3 regions of the Actinoplanes sichuanensis genome follow, and region 3 is predicted to be linked to each of the others. Evidence: riboswitches for the same ligand, from Rfam matches in the RefSeq annotation. Region 3 holds a riboswitch; each other region holds the start of a gene.
What was found. A riboswitch is a leader RNA that binds a small molecule or an ion and turns the genes downstream of it on or off. The one in region 3 is predicted to bind cyclic di-AMP.
Positions count from the first base shown of each region.

Region 1: linked by a shared signal. The riboswitch ahead of Q0Z83_RS27585 (C40 family peptidase) and the one ahead of Q0Z83_RS05910 (LysM peptidoglycan-binding domain-containing protein) in region 3 are both predicted to bind cyclic di-AMP.
Region 2: linked by a shared signal. The riboswitch ahead of Q0Z83_RS17925 (C40 family peptidase) and the one ahead of Q0Z83_RS05910 (LysM peptidoglycan-binding domain-containing protein) in region 3 are both predicted to bind cyclic di-AMP.

Region 1 covers NZ_AP028461.1:5,977,806-5,982,776, forward strand. Annotated here, with positions in the region: gene Q0Z83_RS27575 (epoxide hydrolase family protein) at 1-419, opposite strand, end outside; gene Q0Z83_RS27580 (MarR family winged helix-turn-helix transcriptional regulator) at 480-902, shown strand; gene Q0Z83_RS27585 (C40 family peptidase) at 953-1,909, opposite strand; cyclic di-AMP (ydaO/yuaA leader) riboswitch at 1,959-2,091, opposite strand; gene Q0Z83_RS27590 (M56 family metallopeptidase) at 2,216-3,124, opposite strand; gene Q0Z83_RS27595 (BlaI/MecI/CopY family transcriptional regulator) at 3,121-3,474, opposite strand; gene Q0Z83_RS27600 (cytochrome ubiquinol oxidase subunit I) at 3,548-4,960, shown strand.
Region 2 covers NZ_AP028461.1:3,911,258-3,916,228, reverse strand. Annotated here, with positions in the region: gene Q0Z83_RS17940 (3-oxoacid CoA-transferase subunit B) at 1-498, shown strand, start outside; gene Q0Z83_RS17935 (acetyl-CoA C-acyltransferase) at 495-1,637, shown strand; gene Q0Z83_RS17930 (SDR family NAD(P)-dependent oxidoreductase) at 1,758-2,687, opposite strand; gene Q0Z83_RS17925 (C40 family peptidase) at 2,753-3,319, opposite strand; cyclic di-AMP (ydaO/yuaA leader) riboswitch at 3,332-3,453, opposite strand; gene Q0Z83_RS17920 (FAD-dependent oxidoreductase) at 3,872-4,971, opposite strand, start outside.
Region 3 covers NZ_AP028461.1:1,362,655-1,367,625, forward strand. Annotated here, with positions in the region: gene Q0Z83_RS05895 (beta-galactosidase) at 1-916, shown strand, start outside; gene Q0Z83_RS05900 (GNAT family N-acetyltransferase) at 894-1,397, opposite strand; gene Q0Z83_RS05905 (CPBP family intramembrane glutamic endopeptidase) at 1,495-2,433, shown strand; cyclic di-AMP (ydaO/yuaA leader) riboswitch at 2,795-3,050, shown strand; gene Q0Z83_RS05910 (LysM peptidoglycan-binding domain-containing protein) at 3,049-3,597, shown strand; gene Q0Z83_RS05915 (phosphotransferase) at 3,678-4,544, shown strand; gene Q0Z83_RS05920 (hypothetical protein) at 4,672-4,971, shown strand, end outside.

The DNA of each region.
Region 1 (4,971 bases), 4.6 Mb from region 3:
GCCCAGGCCTCGGCGACCCGCCGCACACCCCAGGGTCGAGTGGTCGGCCCGGACGGCCCGAACCCGGGGATGGCCGGGAGGACCAGGTGGAAGTGCTCGCTGAGCGGACCGATGACGTCCAGGAACTCCACCGTGGAGCCGGGCCAGCCGTGGGTGAGGATCAGCGGCAGGGCGTGCGGGTCGGCCGAGCGGACGTGGAAGAAGTGCACCCGGTCGCCGTTGATCTCGGTGATCTGCTGGGGCAGCGCGTTGAGCTCGGCCTCGTGGGCCCGCCAGTCGAAGTTCAGCCAGTGCCCGGCGAGCGCGCGGACCCGGTCGAGGGTGATGCCGTAGTCGGCGGGCGCCGCGTCCGGCCAGCGGGTGCGGCTGAGGCGGTCGGTCAGGTCGTCGAGTTCGGACTGCGGGACGGTGATCCGAATCGTTCATGTGGCTAACGTTAGTCGAACTAACGTTAGTCGGTCCAATGTTATCGTCGTCACGTGGATCATCTGCCGAGCTGGCTGCTCTCCCAGGCCGCGTCGCACGCGCACCGGCTCGTCACCGACGGGTTCGGGGCGGTCGGCGCCAAGGGCTACCACTACCGGCTGCTGTCGTCGCTGGACTCGGACGGACCGGCCAGTCAGGCGGCGCTCGGGCGGCGCACCGGGATCTATCTGAGCGATCTGGTCGGGGCGCTCAACGACCTGGAGGCGGCGGGATACATCCGGCGGTCCCCCGACCCGGCCGACAAGCGCCGCAACGTCGTCGCGGTCACCCCGGCCGGACGGCACCGGGCCGCCGAGCTCACCGAGCGGGTGACGGCGATCCAGGACGAGCTGACAGCTCCGCTCTCACCGGCGGAAACGGAACAGCTCACCGGCCTCTTACGCAGACTGGTCGCGCACCACGACCGTACAAGATGATGAAGAAAGGCCGCCGTCAGACAGAGACGGCGACCTTTCCGCAGGGGTTGCTAAGCCGGCCGGCGATAGCCGGCGATCGGGCCCCGGTCGATCGTGGCCATCCGCACGTAGTCGCCCGTGTGCGGAGCGTGGACCACCATGCCGCCGCCGATGTAGATCGCGACGTGGTGCACGTCGGAGTAGTAGAAGACCAGGTCACCCGGCTGCAGCTCGCTGCGGCCGACCGACTTGGTGGATCCCCACTGATCCTTCGTGTAGTGCTCTAGATGCACACCGACCGCAGCCCACGCCGCCTGCGTCAGACCCGAGCAGTCGTAGCTGTTCGGGCCGTCCGAGCCGAAGACGTAGGGCTTGCCGATCAGGTCACACGCCCGCTGGGCGGCCCGGCCACCCTTGTCGTTCGTGTAGTCGACCGGGCACGGGCCGGTACGCAGCGGCCCGTCGTCGGCGTTCGCCTTGCCGTAGGCCGCGATCCGGAGCTTCTGGAGCTTTGTGATCTCCTTCTCGATGGCGACCTTCTTCGTCCCGAGATCCTTGTCGCGAACCTCGATCTCGGACTCGAGCTGGTCGACCTTGGCCTTGTCGGCGGCGTACTTGTCGCGGAGCTTCGACACCTCCGCGATCGACGCCTTCCGGTTGAACGCGAGCTGGTCGAGAAGCGTGAGCTTGTCCACCATGCCCGTCGGCGAACCGGTCAGGATCATCGCGTTGGTCATGTTCGGCGAGCCCTGCATGTACGCGTCGACGGCGAGGCCCCGCACCTGCACCATCGCGGCGTCCACCTGCTTCTGCAGCGGATCCAGCGTCTTCGCCAGATCCGTCTGCTGCTTGCGCAGCTTGACCAGCTTGGTGTGGGTGCCGTTGTAGTCCTCGATGACCGGCTCGAGCTGGTTCCACTCGTCGTCGATCTGCTTCTCGATCTGCGCCGGAGTGGGGTCGGCATGAGCGACGGTCGGACCCGTGACCAGGATTCCGGCCGCGACGGCCGCACACGTCAGAATGCGCATGAGGCCGGCGCGACGCGCGCCAATCCGTTTCACGCTGGTGCGTTGTCCTTTCTTCCCGTTCAGCCGCCGACCGGGTTAGCTGACGGGTTCGGGCGGGAAGTCTGCCCGGCCGCGTCGCCGCGGCTTCACCCCAGGTGCTCGGTTCCCCGGTTCGCGCTCGCGCGATTAGGCGGTGGTCCGCCAGATCGGCCGGGTGGCCGATGGGGGGCTGGGCGGACCGGGGACCACCGTACTCGGATCAAGACGGCAAATGAAGGTCGCACAGCCCGTCGAACTGTACGCACCGCCGGCGATACGGAGGGTGTTCTAAAACGGCCAGCTGTTCAGGGCCCGCGCCAGCCAGGGCACCACCACGATCACTGTGGGTAGTACCAGCAGGCCGGCGGCGGCGGTCACCCCCGCCGCGGTGAGGAGCGTCGAGCTTCGATCCGGACCGTCCAGACGGGCCAGCCGGCGCCGTCGGGATTCACCCTCCGGGTCGGCGGTCACCTCCTCCGCAAGGGGGACGGCGTCGATCAGCCGCGCCAGCGCGGCCCGCAACGGCACCGATCCGGTCCGGCGGCGGGCCGCGTCGTCGGCCACCATCTCCAACAGCAGATGTACGGCATCGAGCGGCGCCTTCGACCGGAGCGGCCCCGGCACCGCCCGGTAGAACGCGGTGAACGACTCCATCACCAGCTCGTGCCTGTGCCGCAGATGCGCCCGCTCGTGGGCCAGGACCGCGTCGACCTGTGCCCGGTCCAGCGTCTGCAGCACCCCGTCGCTGAGCACCACCCGGGGCTCCCGACCGGGCACGCAGTAGGCCAGCGGCAGCGCCCCGTCGAGCACCCGCACCTCGTCGCCACCCAGGTCCTCGTGGCGCTCGACCCGATCGAGCAGGTCGACCAGCATCCGGTGCCGGGCGCGGCGGGCCCGGGCCCGGGAACTCACCCGGACCAGCGAGACGACCAGCCGGATCACGATGGTCGCGGCCACCGCCAGGGAGAAGAGCAACGCGACCACCGTCTCCGGGTGACGGGCTCCGGCGGCGCGTGCGACCTCCTCGGGCGCGGCGAGGACCACACCGAGAGCACAGAGTACGGCGGTGAGCGTCAGTGACTGCCAGAGCAGGACACCGGCGACCGGGGCGCGATCGGTCCACCGGGCGCCCGCCAGGAGTCTCGGCGCGAGCAGCGAGAGTGTCAGCCCGAGGGCGCCGAGCAGGAGGGCGGTCACCGCTCGATGTTACGGGCCTTCTCGATCGCCGCCGTCAGCGCTTCGGGCGGCAACCGACCGACGAAGTAGGCCAGGGCCGCGTCCATGTCGGGGGTGGCGCTGAGCGCGTCGAGCATCACCCCGGCGGTCATCTCCTCGCGGGTCTGGGCCGGGGCGTACCGATAGGCGCGGTCGGCCCGCTGCTGGACGACGAGGCCCTTCTTGGCCAGCCGGTCCAGCACCGTCATCACCGTCGTGTACGCCAGATCGCGCTCACGACTCAGCAGGTCGTGCACCTGCCGGACGGTGAGCGGCTCACCCGCGTCCCACAACTTCGTCATGACCTCGCGCTCGAGGTCGTTCCTCGCCATGTGAGCCACTCTACTTCAACACGTCGTACTACACGTCGTAGTATCTACTACGAATCGTCGTAGAGGGGCTGCCATGGACGTGCTCGACCTGACCCGACTCCAGTTCGCGGTCGTGACGATCTACCACTACCTCTTCGTGCCGGTGTCGATCTCGCTCGCCTCGGCGGCCGCCGGATTCCAGATCGCCTGGATCCGCACGGCGAACGAGAAATACCTGCACCTGACCAAGTTCACCGGCAAGCTGCTGATCGTCACGTTCGCGGTCGGGGTGGTCACCGGGCTGGTCCAGGAGTTCCAGTTCGGGCTCGGGTGGAGCGCGTTCGCCAGGTTCTACGGCGACGTCTTCGGGCCCACCCTCGCGATCGAGGGGATGCTCGCGTTCTTCCTCGAGGCCACGTTCCTGGCACTGTGGTATTTCGGGTGGGACCGGCTGCCCCGATGGCTGCACACCGCCACCATCGTCGTCGTCGCCGTCGGGACGCTGCTGTCGGCCTACATCATCCTGGCCGCCAACTCGTTCATGCAGAACCCGGTCGCCTACGCCCTCGACCCGGAGACCGGGCGGGCGCATCTGACCAGCTTCACCGAGCTGCTCACCAACGAGGTGGTGCTGGCCGCCTTCCCGCACACCATGGGCGGCGCGGCGATGGCCGGCGGCGGGCTGCTGATGGCGATCGGGATCTGGCGGGTCTCGGCCGACGCCGCGTTCCGCACCCTGTCCCGGGCCGGGGCCTGGATGATGCTGCTCGGCGGGGCCGTCACCGCGATCAGCGGCGACCACCTCGGCAAAGTCATGACAGCCGTGCAGCCGATGAAGATGGCCGCCGCCGAAGCCCTCTACGAGACGACCACGTCGGCGCCGTTCTCGGTCTTCGCGATCGGGGAGCTCGGGCACGACCGGCCGTTCTTCAGCATCGAGATCCCGGGCCTGCTGTCCTTCCTCGGTACCGGGTCGTTCGGCGGGACCGTGCAGGGCATCGACGATCTCCAGGCCCTCTACACCGCCCAGTACGGGCCGGGCAGTTATGTGCCGATGATCCCGGTCGCCTTCTGGACGTTCCGGTTGATGATCGGGGCCGGCGTGCTCGGGATGGCGCTCGCCGCGTACCACCTCTGGTCCTCCTGGTCCTTCCCACGCCGCGTGCCGCTGCTGCCTTCGTTTCTCCAGCCCGGCGGTGGAACGCCCGGCTGGCTACGCCGGTTCGCGCTGCTCGCGCCGCTGCTGCCGGCGGCCGCCAACACGTTCGGCTGGGTGTTCACCGAGACCGCCCGGCAGCCGTGGCTCGCGTTCGGCATCTCCAAGGTCGCCGACGGCATCTCCCCCGGCCTGACCGGCGCCGAAGTGATCGCGTCGCTGGCCGGATTCACGCTGGTCTACGGCCTGCTGGCGGTCGCCTGGTGCCGCCTCGTCGTGCACCTGTCCCGCAAGCCGCTCACTCCGGCAGTCGAGGCCGCTGACGAGCCCGACCCGGTTCCCGCCTACTAGGAGCGACCTTC
Region 2 (4,971 bases), 2.5 Mb from region 3:
AACGGCATCCTCGGGATGGGTCCGTTCCCGTACGACGGCGACGAGGACCCCGACCTGATCAACGCCGGGAAACAGACCGTCACCCTGCTGCCGGGCGCTTCGGTGTTCGACTCGGCCACCTCGTTCGGGATGATCCGCGGCGGCCACGTGCAGACCGCCATCCTCGGCGCGCTGCAGGTGGCGGCCAACGGCGACCTCGCCAACTGGACCATCCCCGGCAAGCTGGTCAAGGGCATGGGCGGCGCCATGGACCTGGTCGCCGGCACCCCACGGGTCCTGGTCGTCACCGAACACGTCGCCAAGGACGGCACCCCGAAGATCGTCGACCGGTGCACCCTGCCGCTGACCGGCGCCGGAGTCGTCGACCGCATCATCACCGACCGGGCCGTCTTCGACGTCACCGCCGACGGGCTGGTCCTGCGCCGGCTCGCCGACGGCCAGACCGTCGACGCCGTCCTGGCCGTCACCGGTACCGGCTTCACGGTGGATCTCGCATGAGCGCGGTGATCGCGGGTTTCGCCCGTACCCCCTTCACCAGATTCTCCGGCGCCTTGGCGCGGATCTCCGCCGTGGAGTTGGGCGCCCACGCCATCCGGGCCGCGCTCGCCCACGCCGGTGTCCCGGCCGACGCCGTGCAGCGGGTCGTCGCCGGTCAGGTCCTGCAGGGGCTGGCCGGGCAGAACCCGGCCCGGCAGGCAGCCGTCGCCGCCGGGATCCCGCTCGGCGCACCCGCGACCACGATCAACGCGGTCTGCCTGTCCGGACTGGAAGCGGTCGCCTCCGGTGCCGCGCTGATCGAATCCGGACGCGCCGACATCGTGGTGGCCGCCGGCATGGAGTCGATGTCGCTCGCCCCGCACGCCTGGCACGGCCGGACCGGCACCCGCTACGGCGCGATCGAGGCGCTCGACACCCTCGAACACGACGGCCTCACCGACGCCTTCGAACACCGCTCGATGGGCGCGTCCACCGAGGACGGCAACACCGAACTGGGCCTCGACCGCGCCGGTCAGGACGCCTGGGCGGCCCGATCGCACCGGCTCGCGGCGGCGTCACGGGACTTCCTGGCCGGCGAGATCGCACCGATCACCGTCCGCGACCGGATCGTCGACACCGACGACGGGGTACGGCCCGACACCACCGTGGCGACCCTGGCCGGACTGCGGCCGGCGTTCGCGGCGGGCGGCAGCATCACGGCCGGGAACTCCTCACCGATCACCGACGGCGCCGCCGCCCTCGTGCTGATGAGCACGGCCGCCGCGGCCGTGCACGGGGTGACCCCGATGGCCCGGATCGCGGCGACGGCGATGGTCGCGGGCCCGGACGTTCGCCTGCACCGGCAACCCGCGTACGCCGTCCACGCCGCCCTCGCCCGGCTCGGCGCGGCACCGTCCGACTTGGGCCGCATCGAGATCAACGAGGCGTTCGCCGCGGTGGCCGTCGCCGCCGTCGACGCGCTCGGCACCGACCCGGCGATCGTCAACGTCCACGGTGGGGCGATCGCTCTCGGTCATCCGATCGGCGCGTCCGGCGCCCGTATCGTCGGCACCCTGGCCCGCGGGTTCACCGGCCTGGGCGCGGCCGCCATCTGTGGCGGCGGCGGCCAGGGCTCCGCGCTGATCCTCGAGGCGGTCTGAGGCCGACCTTCACCGCCGAGATTCGAGGCCGTTCTTCAGCGCTGTCTTCCCGGGCCCGGTCAGTGGCCGTTGTTCACCGCTGTCCTCCCGGGCGTGATCTGAAGCCGTTCTTCGTCGTCGTCACGTCGGGGGTGATCCGAGGCCGAGACGTTCGCCGAGTCGTCGCCGGATCCGGCCCCGGCGGTAGCCGCCGTGCGTCGAGCCGGCCGGTGGCGGCTCGAACAGGGCACCCGGCCCCGCCGCGGCGGGCTGCGGCCCGGTCACGAACGTCGCGCTCCACCGGGCCACCACCGCCTCGGTGGCCCGGGGCGCGAGCCGGTGCGCGACCAGCGCCAGATGTGACACCACCCCGGTCGTCACCTGCCGGCGCGGGCGCCGCGCCACGGCCAGGATCCGTGCGGCGAGACGCTCCGGCGCGTACGCGGGCGGGATGGCCCGCAGCCGGTGTCCGGTGTGGTTCGCGGCCCGTTGGAAGAACGGCGTGTCGACCGGCCCCGGCAGCACCAGCCCGACCCGGATCCGCGGCTGCCCGGCGACCTGCTGCTGCAGGTTCAGCGCCAGCCCGCGGATCGCGAACTTGCTCATCGAATACAACGGGACCAGCGGATTCGGGAAGATCGACAACAACGACCCGACGAGTACGAGCCGCCCGTGCCCCTGCCGCTGGAAGACCGTCAGCGCCGCCCGGGCCGACAGCACGGTCCCGAAGACGTTGGTGTCCACCAGCCGGCGGATCTCCTCGACCGACTCCGAGCCCAGCGGCCCGGCGATCCCGACCGCCACCGCCTCGACCCAGATGTCGATCCGCCCGAACCGGCGCACCGCGGCCCCGGCGAGCCCGCCGACCGCCGCCGGGTCCGCGATGTCGGTCGGCACGACCAGCACCTCGACACCCAGCGCACGGCACTCACGGGCCACGTCCTCCAACGCCGACCGGCTCCGCGACGCGAGCACCAGCACGGCGCCCTCACCCGCGAACGCCGACGCGGTCGCCCGGCCGATCCCACTGGACGCCCCGGTGACCACGACGACCGCGTTCCGGAATCTCATGGACTCCCGACTGCCCCGCTGTGAACGGTCGAAACGAACTGCGCCGGCCGGGGCTCGACCTTCGGTCAGACCAGGCGCCGCACGACGTAGTTCGAACTCCAGATCTTCTGCCTGGTCACGGTCTTGCCGGTGCGTGGCGCGGACCACATCGTCCCGTCGCCGGCGTAGATGCCGGCGTGGGTGCCGTACGAGCCGCGGCGGATGATGATCAGGTCGCCGGGGTGGGCGTCGGCCTTGCCGACCGCCGTGCCGTACCGCTGTTGCAGGTGCGCCTTGTGCGGGAGCTTGCGGCCCGCGGTCTTGCGGTAGACGTACATGGTGAAACCGGAGCAGTCGAACCGGTCGGGCCCGACCGCCCCGTACCGGTAGGGCGCGCCCCGGTGCCGGGCCGCCTCGGTGACCACCAGGTCACCGGCCGCCTCCTTCTCGATGGCGACGTCGGTGGCGGTGACGGTGCCGATCGACGGCTGCGGGGCGGCGGAGACCGGCTGCGGGGCCGCGGAGACCGGCTGCGGCGGGGCGGCGGAGACCGCCTGCGGGGTGCCGAGCCCGCCGGTCAGGAGACCGAGACCAACGGACAGGGCGATGCTGCCGGCTCCCAGAGAACGGGTGTGCCGGCCGAAGGTGCTCATGCGCACGGTGAAGGAATCCCTCCGGCACGCCTGCGAGGTTAGCTGTCGGGTTCGGGCGCGAAGGATCGCCCGGCCGCGATGTGCGGCTTCACCCCGAGGTCCGGCCCGGCCCGCCGCTATGGCGTACCGGACGGGGACCGATGTGGTTCCCCCGTCCCTGCCCCCGATCGCCTCATGACTCGTCATGTGGGTACGTGCCGCCGGACCGGGGCAGGGCTCGGCGTGGTCCGGGTCGGCACGTCCGGCGAGCAGGTGCCCGCCGCCCCTCCTTGATAGCCGAGCCCGGGAGCACCCCCACTCGCCGATCCGGTCACGGTGAGTAATGGTTTCTGGCCGGGGTGTCCGGTTCGGAGCTTCACTGACCGCTTTCCCGACCGGCCGCACCCATCCGCGATCACGCGGTGCTGTGGTCACCCTGTGAAACTGAACACCGCCGGAACCCGAACCATTACGCCGGGCGGCCCGGGCCCGGATCAGCCGATCCGCGTCACTGAACCGACCCGCGACCCGGTGTCACCAGCCGACCGTCCGGCCCGACCCGTCGAAGGTGCCCTACCGAACCTCGCCCTGCTCGGCGACGAACGCGCGCACGGCGTCGGGCGGGTTGTCGCCGAACAGGCTCGCCATCAGGTCCTCACCCTGCGGGACCTCGGCCGTACGCGGGAACATCGCCGCCTCGTACTCGCTGAGGGCGGTCTCCGCATCACCCGGATGCGCGGCGACGGCCCGGCCAAGTTCGGCGCCGTCGAGCATGGCCAGATTGGCGCCCTCGCCGTTCGGCGGCACCAGGTGCGCGGCGTCACCGACCAGGGTCACGCCGGGCACCCGGTCCCAGCGGAGCCCGAGCGGCAGGGTGTGGTGCGGGCGTAGCACCGGCGGGCTGTCGCAGGCGGTGATCAGCGCGGTCAGCTGCGGCGCCCAGCCGTCGAACTCCCGGGCGATCCGCGCGGTGGCCGCGGCCCGGTCGGTGAAATCGACGGTGTCGAACCAGTCCAGCGGGCGAGTGAGAGCGACATACGCGTGCAGCGTGTCACCGCTCTCCCGATGTGCCGTGATGGCCGCTCCGTCGGCCGGCGCGAACATCGTCCCGGCGCCCACCAAGGCCGCCTGCTCCGGGTGCCGCACGCTCGCGTCGTACAGGTAGGTCTCGACGAACGCCTCACCGGCGTACTCGGGCAGCGCCCCGGTCAGCAGCGGCCGGACCTTCGACCAGGCACCGTCCGCGCCGACCAGCAGGCCGGTCACGACCGTGGACCCGTCGGCGAAACGCACCTCGTGCCGGCCGTCCCCCAGCGTGCCCACCGCGTCGACCCGGCGCCCCCACCGGACCGTCCCGGCCGGAAGCGAGTCGATCAGCAGCCGCCGCAGGTCCCCGCGCTGCACCTCGGGGCGTCCGCCCGTACCGTCGTCGGTCTTCTCGAACAACAACGTGCCGTCCGGGGCCAGGAACCGCATCGCCTGCCGTCCGTCCAGGACGATGGCCCGGAACCCGTCCATCAGACCGGCCGCCTCGACCGCGAGTCGCCCGTTGTAGTCGTGGATGTCGAGCATGCCGCCCTGAGCTCGTGCGGTGGGGGAGGCGTCGGCCTCGTAGATCGTGGCCGGGACACCGTGCACGTGCAGGACCCGGGCCAGGGTGAGGCCGCCGAGCC
Region 3 (4,971 bases):
GCAGTCCCGGGCCGGCGCCGAGAAGTTCCACTCGGCGATGCTGCCGCACGCCGGACGATCATCCGCGATCTTCGAGGCGGTCACCGATCTCGGCGCGCGGTTGCGGTCGCTGTCGTCGATCACCACTTTCGGCCGTACGCCGTCCGCAGTCGCCGTGGTGATCGATTACGAGTCGTGGTGGGCCGCCGAACAGGATGCGCACCCGACCGACCGGCTGCGGTACCGCGACGAGGCACTCGACTGGTACACCGCCCTGCTCGACCACGGCGTCCGCGCCGACGTGGTCCCGGTCGCCGCCGACCTGACCGGATACCGCCTGGTCGTGGCACCGATCCTGCACCTGGTCCCGGCCGCGTTGAAGCAGCGGCTGGAGGACTACGTGGCGGGCGGCGGCCACCTGGTGACCACCTACTTCTCCGGCATCGTCGACGAGTTCGACCACGCCTGGCTCGGGGGCTACCCGGGCGCGCTGCGCGACCTGCTCGGCATCCGGGTCGAGGAGTTCGCCCCCCTGCTCGACGGCCAGTCGGCGCCACTGTCGAACGGCGCGATCGGCACGCTCTGGTCGGAGCACGTCGAGGTGACCGACCCGGCGACGAAGGTGCTGGCCACCTACACCGGTGGCGGGGCGGCCGTCACCCGCCGCGAGGTGGGTGCGGGCTCTGCGGCGTACATCTCGACCCGCTTGCGGCCGCAAGGCCTGCTCTTGATCCTCGACGACCTGCTGACCCCGGCCGGTGTGACCAGTGAGCTGCCCCCGGACCTGCGCGGAAAGGTCGAGCTCGCGGTCCGGGGCCCGGTCCGTTTCCTGATCAACCGGACCGCCGACCCGGTGGACCTGTCCGCGGTGGCCGGCGCGCCGGAGACGCTGCCGGCCCGCGGCGTCGTGGTGCTCAGCCCCGAAACTCGCGGATGACGTCGTCGCCGTCCCGGCCGGTCTCGACGAAACCGGTCTTGGCGGCGACCGCGGCCGACGCGTGATTGTCCCGGTGGTGGCGGATCATCAGGCCCTCGACGCCCTCCAGTGACAGCGCCACCCGCACGAGCACCGTCACCGTGGCGGTCATCCGGCCCCGACCCGCCCACGGGGTCCGCAACCAGTAGCCGATCTCCAGGACGCCCGGCCCGCGGTCGGTCATCAGGCCGACCGCGCCGATCAGGTCGCCGACGGTCGTGAACAGCGCGTAGTTGAACTCGGTCCCGGCCGCCCAGTTCGCCACCGACCGCTCGGTGAACTCGCGGGCCTCGGCCAGGCCGTACTCGGGGGTGGCGAACGGCAGGAACGGCTGCAACTCGGGTTGCGACTCCTGCACGGCCGCGGCCAGCTCGGCCGACCACTCCGGCTCCCAGCGCTTGAGGACCAGATCACCGGCATTGATCATCTCGGGCGGTTCCATGATCGGTATTCTGCCGGACACCTATATCTCAGGTTAGGTACCGGAATCCGGCTGCGGCCAGATCCGCCGGGACGCCCCGGTCGGAAGACTTCCGGTCATGACGATTCCGCCGCCGCCCGGTAGCCCGTACCACCGTCTCGCCCGTACCGCCGCTCATCGTCTGTGGCGGTTTCCGGTGGGAACGCTCTTCATCGTCGGCACCGTCTTCGCCGCCATGATCGCCTTCGTGATCTTCACCGAGATCTTCGGGCGGCCCGGCGGGCCGGACGGCATGGCGACCCTCGGCGCGCTGCCGGACCTCGCGGTCGGATTCCTGTCGATCGCGGTGGCCCTTCCGGTGTGCCTGCTCGCGGCGTTCTGGATCCAGCGGCGACCGCCCGGGACGCTGTCGTCGGTGGCCGGGCGGATCCGGTGGCGGTGGCTCGCGGTGTGCCTCGGCGTCGCCACCGTGACCATCATCCTGTTCCTCGCCGGGATCACCGGGCTGTCCGTGCTGACCGGGGAGGACGCCGGGCTGGACGATCCGCCGGCCGGGTGGGTGCCGTTCCTGGTGTCGGCGGGTGTGCTGCTGGCCGTGGTGCCGGTGCAGGCCGCGGCCGAGGAGTACCTGTGTCGGGGCTGGCTGCTGCAGGGCCTCGGTGCCTGGCTGCGCAGTCCGTGGCTGCCGATCCTGGTGCAGGCGGCGGTGTTCGCGGCGCTGCACGGCTGGGGCACCCCGTGGGGCTTCGCCGACCTGATGCTGTTCGGCGTGGTGGCCGGATGGGTGACGGTGCGGACCGGCGGTCTGGAGGCGGCGGTCGCGCTGCACGTGATGAACAACCTGCTCAGCACCCTGGTGGCGGCGGCTTTCGGGCAGCTCACCATGGATGAGACGGCGGCCGACATGCCGTGGCAGGGCTTCGCCGTCGACATCCCGATCCTGCTCGGCTTCGCCGCGGTGATCGTCTGGCTGGCCCGCCGCCGTGGACTCGCCAACCTGACGCCGATCGTGGCCTACCCGCCGGCCGGTTACGGCTTGGCATCCGGCGTCCGTTAGAGACGCCGCCCCGCGCCGGTCCGCATTGCAGGTCTCGGCACCGGAGCGACCCGCCTCTCCATCCTTTCGTCCCTTTCGTGCTTGCTTCTCTGGCGCCGCCCGCCCCTTTGGTAATCGCGCTGTCCGCTCCTCTGCCGTCCGCTTCATCCCGCTACCGGGACTGTCTCAAGGCCGACATGGCGTCCCGCTGAGGCGCGAAAAAACAGCATCAAACGTCTATAAGCGCAGTATCGGAAATTTCCGGGCGCTAACAAGATCAAAGCGGGCAAATACTGAGAAGAACGTCACTATCGAGGGCCGTGAACTTGGCTTGCGGCCCTCCGGCATGGTTACCGTCGGGCCGTCCCGCGACGCGGGCACTGTGGACGGACCGCCGAGTCCTGCCCCCGTCCACAGACTCGATGGGAGGGCAGGAGCGGGGGACCCACTTTTTGCGGCGCGCGAGATGCGCGCCTTGGGGTGAAGCCGTGTGCACGCGGCCGGGCCGGCGAGAAATGTTCGCGACGGCGGAGACCGTCGCCCTGACCGCCTCGAAGCTGCAACTCGAGGTAGGTCGCGAACAACTCTCGTCCGCCCGAACCCGACAGCTCACCTCGCAGGCGTGGAGGATCATCCATGTCTGGTAGTAGACGAATCCGCCTTGCCCTGGTTCTGGCGACCGCCGGAGTCACCGGAGCAGGCGTCCTGCTCGGCCCGGCCACCCCGGCTCAGGCCGCGCGCCAGGTCAACTGGGACGTCGTCGCCAAATGCGAGTCCGGCGGCAGGTGGCACATCAACACCGGAAACGGGTACTACGGCGGCCTGCAGTTCAGCCGCAGCACGTGGAAGTCGAACGGCGGCGGGAAGTACGCCCCGACCGCGGACAAGGCCACCAAGGCCCAGCAGATCGCCATCGCCAACAAGTTGCACGCCAAGCGCGGGCTGAGCCCGTGGCCGGTCTGCGGCAAGAAGGCCGGCGTCTACAAGACGACCACCACGAAGACGACGCCGAAGAAGAAGGCGAAAGCCACCGGCAAGACCTACGTGATCAAGTCCGGCGACACCCTGGCCTCGATCGCTCGGAAATACAAGGTCAAGGGCGGCTGGCGTACGCTCTACGCGTTGAACAAGAACACGCTCCGCAGCCCCGCCCTGATCTTCCCGGGCCAGCGCATCCGCCTCTGACCGAAGTCCTGCCGCCCGGCGTGCCAGGTGCGCTCGGACTCGGACCGGTCACCGTCTGCGTGCCGATCACGCTGGGCCTGATGAACCAGAACTGGCGCGTCGAGACCGCGTCCGGGGTGTACGCCGTCAAACGACTACGCGACGCCACCCCGGACGCGGTCCGCCGCCAGCACGGCCTCTTCCCCACCCTGGCCGCACACGGCCTGCCCGTACCGACCCCGGCGAAGCTGGCCGAAGTGGACGGTCATTGGTACGCCGCGGGCCCGTGGCTGCCCGGTGAACACCCGTACATCCTGTCCGTCCCCGCCTGCCGCAACCTCGGCATCCTGATCGGGAACCTGCACCACCGTTTACGCGAGGCGCTACCTGCCGTGGCGCCGGCACTCGATGTCGAGTCGGCGGCCGTCCCGTTCGCGGAACTCACGCGCCTCGGCACCGTGGCCGAGACCGGGTCGAGTGACTTCGACGCCTTCGCCGCCGCCGAGATCCAGCACCGGGTGCACCTACTGACCGAGTTCGGCCGTCTGCGGCCACCTTCCGGTCCGGTGCGCCCGGTCGGCTGGACCCACGGCGACCTCAACCACTACAACCTCCTCTTCGCCGGCGACCGGTGCACCGGAATCCTCGACTGGGACCGGCTGGCCGTCCGCCCGTACGGCCTGGAGCTCCTCCGAACCGCCGTGATCCTCTTCGGCGGCCCCACCGGGGTCGACCTCGACCGCCTGGCCGCGTTCGTCGCCGGCTATCGCACCCGCATCGACATCAGCGGCGCCGAACTCCGCGACGCGGCCCACCGGCGCTGGTGGGACTACGCCACCGACACGTACTTCCTGCGCCGCCACTACGACCGGGCCGACCCGTCCGGCGACCACCTGTTCCGTACCTCGTCCGCGGTCCTCCGCTGGTGGACCGGACACCGCGCCGACCTCGACGCCGCGCTCGGATGATCCCGGATTCCGGGTCGGTCCGGCATCGGGAGCACTTCCGTGGACGGCGGCGGGCGGACACCGCGAGGGCCGTCGACCGGCCATACTGATCGATACTTCGGTCGGCCGATGCCTTCGAGATGGGGCCATGAGTCAGCAGAACGCACCCGATCCGTTCGACGGATTGCAGGACTGGGCCGCCGAGACCGAGAAGAAGGTCCGGCGTGAGCGGGTGCGCCGGGCGGTGGCCGGGCGGGTTCCGATGGTGGTGGTCGGTGTGGCCGCGCTGGTCGCGCTCGGCTTCGCGGTGCCCGCGGGGTGGGCGATGCTGCGCGACGACACCGGCTCGGCGGCGGAGCCGAACCGGCAACCGGCCGATGGCGTCTCCGAGGAGATCGTGGCGGACGGTTCGATAAACGACCCGTTCGCGGGTACGGCCGCCGCGACC